Regions from separate parts of the Rufibacter sp. LB8 genome, predicted to be linked through region 1. Evidence: riboswitches for the same ligand, from Rfam matches in the RefSeq annotation. Region 1 holds a riboswitch; the other holds the start of a gene.
What was found. A riboswitch is a leader RNA that binds a small molecule or an ion and turns the genes downstream of it on or off. The one in region 1 is predicted to bind S-adenosylmethionine.
Positions count from the first base shown of each region.

Region 2: another riboswitch for S-adenosylmethionine. It lies ahead of IMY23_RS02315 (O-acetylhomoserine aminocarboxypropyltransferase/cysteine synthase family protein); the one in region 1 lies ahead of metH (methionine synthase).

Region 1 covers NZ_JADALJ010000001.1:2,370,587-2,374,001, forward strand. The annotation lists gene IMY23_RS10020 (cyclopropane-fatty-acyl-phospholipid synthase family protein) at 1-721, shown strand, start outside; gene IMY23_RS10025 (hypothetical protein) at 861-1,373, shown strand; SAM riboswitch class I at 1,774-1,882, shown strand; gene metH (methionine synthase) at 1,965-3,415, shown strand, end outside.
Region 2 covers NZ_JADALJ010000001.1:555,268-558,682, forward strand. The annotation lists gene IMY23_RS02310 (phosphoribosylaminoimidazolesuccinocarboxamide synthase) at 1-186, opposite strand, end outside; SAM riboswitch class I at 807-918, shown strand; gene IMY23_RS02315 (O-acetylhomoserine aminocarboxypropyltransferase/cysteine synthase family protein) at 1,183-2,517, shown strand; gene metX (homoserine O-acetyltransferase) at 2,526-3,415, shown strand, end outside.

The DNA.
Region 1 (3,415 bases):
GGTGCGCGAGCATTCTATGGGTGAAAACGTGCTCTTCAATTTGGAAAGCATCACGTCTTTATTGCCACTCAAGAAAGGCCTGCGCGTGCTGGATTTGGGCTGCGGAAAAGCGGCCAGTTCCATCTTTCTGGCTCAGGAATATGAAGTACAGGTGTGGGCCGTGGATGAGGCTATTTCGGCCACGGCCAATTACAAGCGCGTGCTGGACGAAGGCCTTGAAAACCAGGTGTTCCCGCTGCAGGCTAATGCCCGTTCTTTGCCTTTCCCGGAGGAATTCTTCGACGTGGTGCTGGTCATCGACTCCTACACCTATTTTGGCACCGATGACAAGTACCTGCCCTACATCTGCCATTTTATAAAACCTGAAGGCTACATTGGCATTGTGGACGTCTGTTTCAAGGAGGAAATTGAGACCATTGACCAGGTGCCGGACTTTCTGCGCGAGGATTTTCAGGAATATTGGTATTACATCCATTCGGTGGCCTGGTGGCGAAAATTGTGGGAGAAAACCGGTTTGGTGCACATCACGGAGGCCAGCCTGCTGCCCGCCGCCGATTTGATACGCGAACACTACGTGAAGGACTTTGAGGAGCACGGGCAAAAAAAAGACCCTTTCGCGCGGGCGCTCAAAAAAGACAACCAGCAGACTATCAGTTTCTTCAGGATGATTGGCCAGCGCACCAGCAAAGAAGCCTACCTACAGTCTTACAAAAAAGCCTAAATTGCAGCCGCAAGCACGTTTCAACCGGAACCGTGCCACGCAAAAACACACCCGCGCCGGTAAAATATTTTCTGGGGTTAAACAGTTTTATAGGAGCACGCGCTTCGGCAACTGTCTTACCGCTTGAAAACAGGTTACCATGAAAAACAAGATTCTTATTTTTGCGGCGGCGGTGGTTTTGACTTGCCTCGGCCAGACGGCCCAAGCGCAGCAGGCTTCCAACCTGGGTGTGGGCGCGCGGGTGGGCGGTTTTTCCTCCGGCGTTTCTGTCAAGTATTTTTATCGCGAGAATGTGGCGCTGGAAGGCGTGGTGGGCACCAATTTCGGCCGAAAGGGTTTTCACCTGCTGGGCCTGTATGAGCTGCACGCGCCCGCGTTTAATGTGCGCAACTTGCAGTGGTTTTACGGGGCGGGCGCGCACGTGGGGTCGTACAAAGGGCGTTATTACCATGAGCGCACGTACGCCGGCTACAATGACTCCTATGACAAAACCCTCACCACCATGGGGATAGACGGCATTGTAGGTTTGGAATATAAGATTGCGGAGATTCCGATTCAGGTGAGCACTGATTTTAAGCCATTTTTAGATGTGAACCGAGACGGACTGTTTCTGCTACCCGACTGGTCTCTCACCGTCAGGTACAGTTTCTAATGCTTCCCCAAACCTACCAGAAGAGCCCCGCCTAGTGCGGGGCTTTTTCTATTAAGGCGTTTTCTGTTTTCGGCCCCGTTTTCAGAAATGAGCCCGAAAACGCATTCCAGAACCGTAGCGGCGTGGCACCGACACGACGTGTGTCTATGAAACGTGAACGGTTCTCTAACCGACAGACTTACAGCCAAAGCAAAGCTGCGAAATTGTGCTTTGATTAATTGAACTTGTTTTGCTGCGTAGAGCCACGTCGTGTCAGTGCCACGACGCTACGTTTTCGGCCTCGTTTTGGGAAATGAGGCCGAAAACGGAAATTCCTTTACCAAAATCAATCAACAACTAGCAAATAGCAATCAACAATTCTGTCCCTTGCAACTTCGGCCCTCACCGCGTACCTTTGCAGGGCTTATCAAGAAAGACGGAGGGATTAGGCCCTATGATGTCTTAGCAACCCAATTCAGTTGGGTGCTACTTCCTACCTGAGGCCCTTGCGGCCGATGGGGAGATGAGTGCAGGCCTTGCCTTACCCTACCCTGCACCCTTCCTCCTGCCCTTTCCTGAGAAGCAACCCAACCCTTTTGGTTTGCAAAGATGATGACCCGTATTGAGGAAGAAGTACAAAAGAGAATTTTAGTCTTAGACGGTGCTATGGGCACCATGGTGCAACGGTACAACCTCACCGAAGCCGATTTCAGGGGCGAACGCTTTAAAGACTTCCACAAAGACGTGAAGGGCAACAATGATTTGCTTTCCCTCACGCAACCCCACATAATCAAAGAAATCCACAGCCTCTACTTTGAGGCGGGCGCCGATATCGCCGAAACCAACACCTTCTCTGGCACCTCCATCGCCATGGCCGATTACGACATGCAAGACCTGGTGTACGAACTGAACTATGAATCAGCGCGCATCGCCAAGGAAGCCGCCGAGGAATGGACGGCCAAAACGCCAGACCAACCCCGCTTCGTGGCCGGGGCCATCGGCCCAACTAATAGAACCGCTTCCCTTTCTCCGGATGTCAATAATCCTGGTTTCAGAGCCATCACCTATGACGAGTTGGTAGAAGCTTACACGGAACAAGTAAGAGGTTTGGTGGATGGCGGCGTGGATTTGCTGTTGGTGGAGACCATCTTTGATACGTTAAATGCCAAGGCGGCGCTATTTGCGATTGACCAATACAGCCAGAAAACCGGCAAGCGCCTGCCTTTAATGGTATCTGGTACTATCACTGATGCCAGCGGCAGAACGCTTTCCGGTCAGACTGTGGAGGCGTTTCTGTACTCAGTATCACACATGCCGCTGTTGAGCGTGGGCTTTAACTGCGCGCTGGGCGCGAAGCAGCTACGTCCGCACATAGAATCGTTGAGCAAGGCGTCTACCTTTTATGTGAGCGCGTACCCCAATGCCGGTCTGCCCAATGCGTTCGGAGCCTATGACGAAAGCCCCGAGCAGATGGGCGCACACATCAGAGACTTCCTGGAGAACAACTTCGTGAACATTGTGGGGGGTTGTTGCGGCACCACGCCGCCGCACATCAAAGTTATTGCCCAGATTGCCAAAGAATTCCCTCCCCGCCCCTTGCCGCAAATTCCCGCGGTGCCCACCTATTCAGGACTTGAACCACTCACCGTTTTTGAAGGCTCCAATTTCATCAACATTGGCGAGCGCACCAACATCACGGGTTCCAAGCAATTCAAGCGACTTATTCTGAACGAGCAGTACGAGGAAGCCCTGGCCATCGCCCGCGGGCAGGTGGAAAACGGCGCCCAGATTATTGACGTGAACATGGATGAAGGTATGCTGGACTCAGAAGCCGCCATGACCTTGTTCCTGAATCTGATTGCCTCAGAGCCTGACATCGCCAAGGTGCCCATCATGATTGACTCCTCCAAGTGGAGCGTGATTGAGGCCGGCCTGAAGTGCGTGCAGGGCAAAGCCATCGTGAATTCTATTTCACTGAAAGAAGGCGAAGAACAGTTCAAGGAACAGGCCCGCAAAGTGCGCAGCTACGGCGCCGCCGTGGTAGTCATGGCCTTTGACGAACA
Region 2 (3,415 bases), 1.8 Mb from region 1:
CGCAATCTGGTTCAGCACCTGGCCTTTGTAGGGGATGGCGCGCGGCAGCACCACATCAAACGCCGAGATTCGGTCTGTGGCCACCATGGCCAGGCGGTCCTGGAAATAATAGACGTCCCGCACCTTACCCCTGTAAAAGCCGGTTTGCTGCGCGAATTCAAAATTGGTCTCTTTTAACGCTTGCATAGGAAAAGATAATGTGGCAAAGTTAGAAAAGGATACCAACCCTACAAGCCGATGCAGTTGTTATCAAATGATTAAGGTTTTATTTTCTGTCGTTTTCAAAGATTTCCGTTTTTGCCCTCGTTTCCGGAAATGAAGCCAAAAACGCATTTCAGAAAGGTCACGCCGTTCCGCGGAACGGTTAGTCTACTTTAAAACTGGAAAGCCACTTTCAGAAACAGGCATAATTTGAAAGCAGTATTGCTAGGATTGGTTGCTTAGCCTTTGTTGGTGTTTTCAGTTACAAGCAAAAGAAAGCCATTCCGTTTGTTGGTGATAATACCAACAAAGGCGGTGTGATTGCAAAGCCTACTTGCGTTTATGCCGATTCCCCGTTTTTGGCTTCATTTCTGAAAATGAGGCCGAAAACGGAAACCAACTTACACCAAATCAAATTAAGCTACAATCCTTTATAGCTGTAAAAAATGCTAATTAAAGTTAGGTTATGATATTGAATTGTTAAGCAATGGTTGGCTTGGTTGCGAGCATCGTAAAAAAAATATTCGTAAAAAATTTTAAAAATAATTTGGAGATTAAAAACTGGGGCCTACATTTGCAGTATCAAGTCAATTATTCCGGTAGTTGATTTATAAAGAAGAGCGGAGAGACAGGCTCAATGAAGCTCTAGCAACCTACTAAGAGGTAAGGTGCTAAGTCCTGATCCCAGATGACATATTGCGCTGGGGAATATAAATTGATACGAAGATGGAAAACACCCACACTCCCACTTCTGACAAGTACAAGTCGCTGCCACGCGTAGCGCAACATGGTTACACCCTTTCTTTCTGCGCCACGCTGGAGACACGAATGCCCATGACGGGTATTTGTTGCTGTTGTCGCTAATCCCCAATTCCTGCATTTTCTAGGGTTTTCCGCGTTTCCGCGACCGGTTGCGGCTATGCGTACCTTTCCCTAGTGTCTCGGTATTATCACATTTTTTAAAAGTAACCTTGTATTCTTATGTCAACTTCACATCGTTTTGAGACGTTACAGCTGCACGCTGGCCAAGAAATAGATCCTACTACCCGCTCACGCGCTGTTCCCATTTACCAGACTACGTCTTACGTGTTTGAGAACGCCGCCCACGGGGCCAATTTGTTCGCACTCAAGCAGTTCGGGAACATCTATACCCGCATCATGAACCCCACCACCGATGTGTTTGAGAAACGCATTGCGGCCTTAGAAGGCGGCGTGGCGGCTTTGGCCGTGGGTTCTGGGCAGGCGGCGCAGTTCATCGCGCTCAACAACATTCTGCAGGCCGGAGACAATTTTGTGACCACCAGCAACCTGTACGGCGGAACGTACAATCAATTCAAAGTGGCTTTCAAGCGCCTGGGCGTGGAAGTACGCTTCGCGAAAGATGATTCGCCGGAGGCTTATCAGGCGCTGGTAGATGAAAATACCAAAGCCATTTATTTAGAGACCATTGGCAATCCACGTTTCAACATTCCTGATTTTGAGGCCATTGCGGAAGTTGCCCAGAAAAATGACTTACCTCTTATAGTAGACAACACTTTTGGCGCGGGCGGCTATCTTTTCCGGCCGCTGGAGCACGGTGCCAATGTGGTGGTGGCTTCGGCTACCAAATGGATTGGCGGGCACGGCACCAGCGTAGGCGGCGTGATCATTGACGGCGGAAACTTCAATTGGGGCAACGGCAAATTCCCGCAGTTCAGTGAGCCCTCTGAAGGCTACCACGGCCTGGTGTTCTGGGATGTATTCGGTTCTGAAGGTCCGTTCGGTAACATTGCGTTCGCCATCAGAGCCAGGGTAGAAGGCTTGCGCGATTTCGGCCCGGCTATCAGCCCGTTCAATTCCTTCCAGTTGATTCAAGGCTTGGAAACCTTGTCGTTACGGGTAGACCGCACCGTGCAAAACGCGCAGGCCCTGGCCGAATGGCTGGATAAGCACCCGTTGGTGGACAGCGTAAATTATCCGGGTCTACCGTCCAGCAAATACCATGACCTGGCCAAAAAATACCTGAAACGTGGGTTTGGCGGTGTGTTAAGCTTCAATCTGAAAGGCGGAAAAGAAGAAGCCGAGGTTTTTGTGAACAGCCTTGAACTGGTGAGCCACCTGGCCAACGTGGGCGATGCCAAAACCTTGATTATTCATCCGGCCTCCACCACGCACCAGCAATTGAATGAAGAAGAACAAAAATCGGCGGGCGTGACGCCTACCTTGCTGCGCGTGTCTTTGGGCATTGAGCACCTGGAGGATGTGAAAGCCGATTTTGAGCAAGCCTTCGCCAAAGTGAAAGTACGTGACCTGAAGCTGGAGGCTTCTCTAAACTAAGAGTAACCATGTTGAAAGGCCGCGTTTTTGAATACAACTTTGAATTTCCGTTGGAGTCTGGGCAAACATTGCCCGGCTTCCAACTTTTTTACACCACCTGGGGCACGCTCAACCAAGACAAGAGCAACGTCATCTGGGTGTGCCATGCGCTTACCGGCAACGCGTTTGTGAAAGACTGGTGGGGCGAGCTTTTTGGAGAAGGAAAAACCTTTGACCCGGCCACCCATTTCATTGTCTGCGCCAACACGCTGGGCGGTTGCTACGGCTCTACGGGTCCGCTTAGTTTGAACCCAGACACCGGCAAACCTTATTACCACACGTTTCCGCAGCTTACTAATAGAGATGTAGCGCGGGCCTTTGATTACCTGCGCGAAGAACTGGGCATTGACCAGATTGATGTCTTGCTGGGTGGCTCTTTGGGCGGGCAACATGCCTTGGAATGGTCCATCATTCGGCCGGAGGCGGTGAGGCGCCTGGTGCAGGTGGCCTCTAACGCGCAGCAAACGCCCTGGGGCATTGCCCTGAATGAAAGCCAGCGCATGGCCATTGAGCAAGACGTAACCTGGCAATTGAACACCGATGACGCCGGTCTGAACGGCATGAAAACGGCGCGTTCCATCGCCTTACTTTCTTACCGCAACTACCAGGCTTACAACGGTGGCCAACAGGAGAACAGCCTTGAAAAGCTGAACCACTTCAGGGCGGCTACTTACCAGCAATACCAGGGCGAAAAACTGGCCAACCGCTTTAATGCCTTTACCTACTGGCACCTCACCAAAATGATGGACAGCCACCACGTGGGCCGGGGCCGGGGCGGCGTGGAAAATGCCCTGCGCCAGGTACTAGCCGAAACGTTGGTGATTGGCGTGGATTCTGATTTGCTGTTCCCCCTACCAGA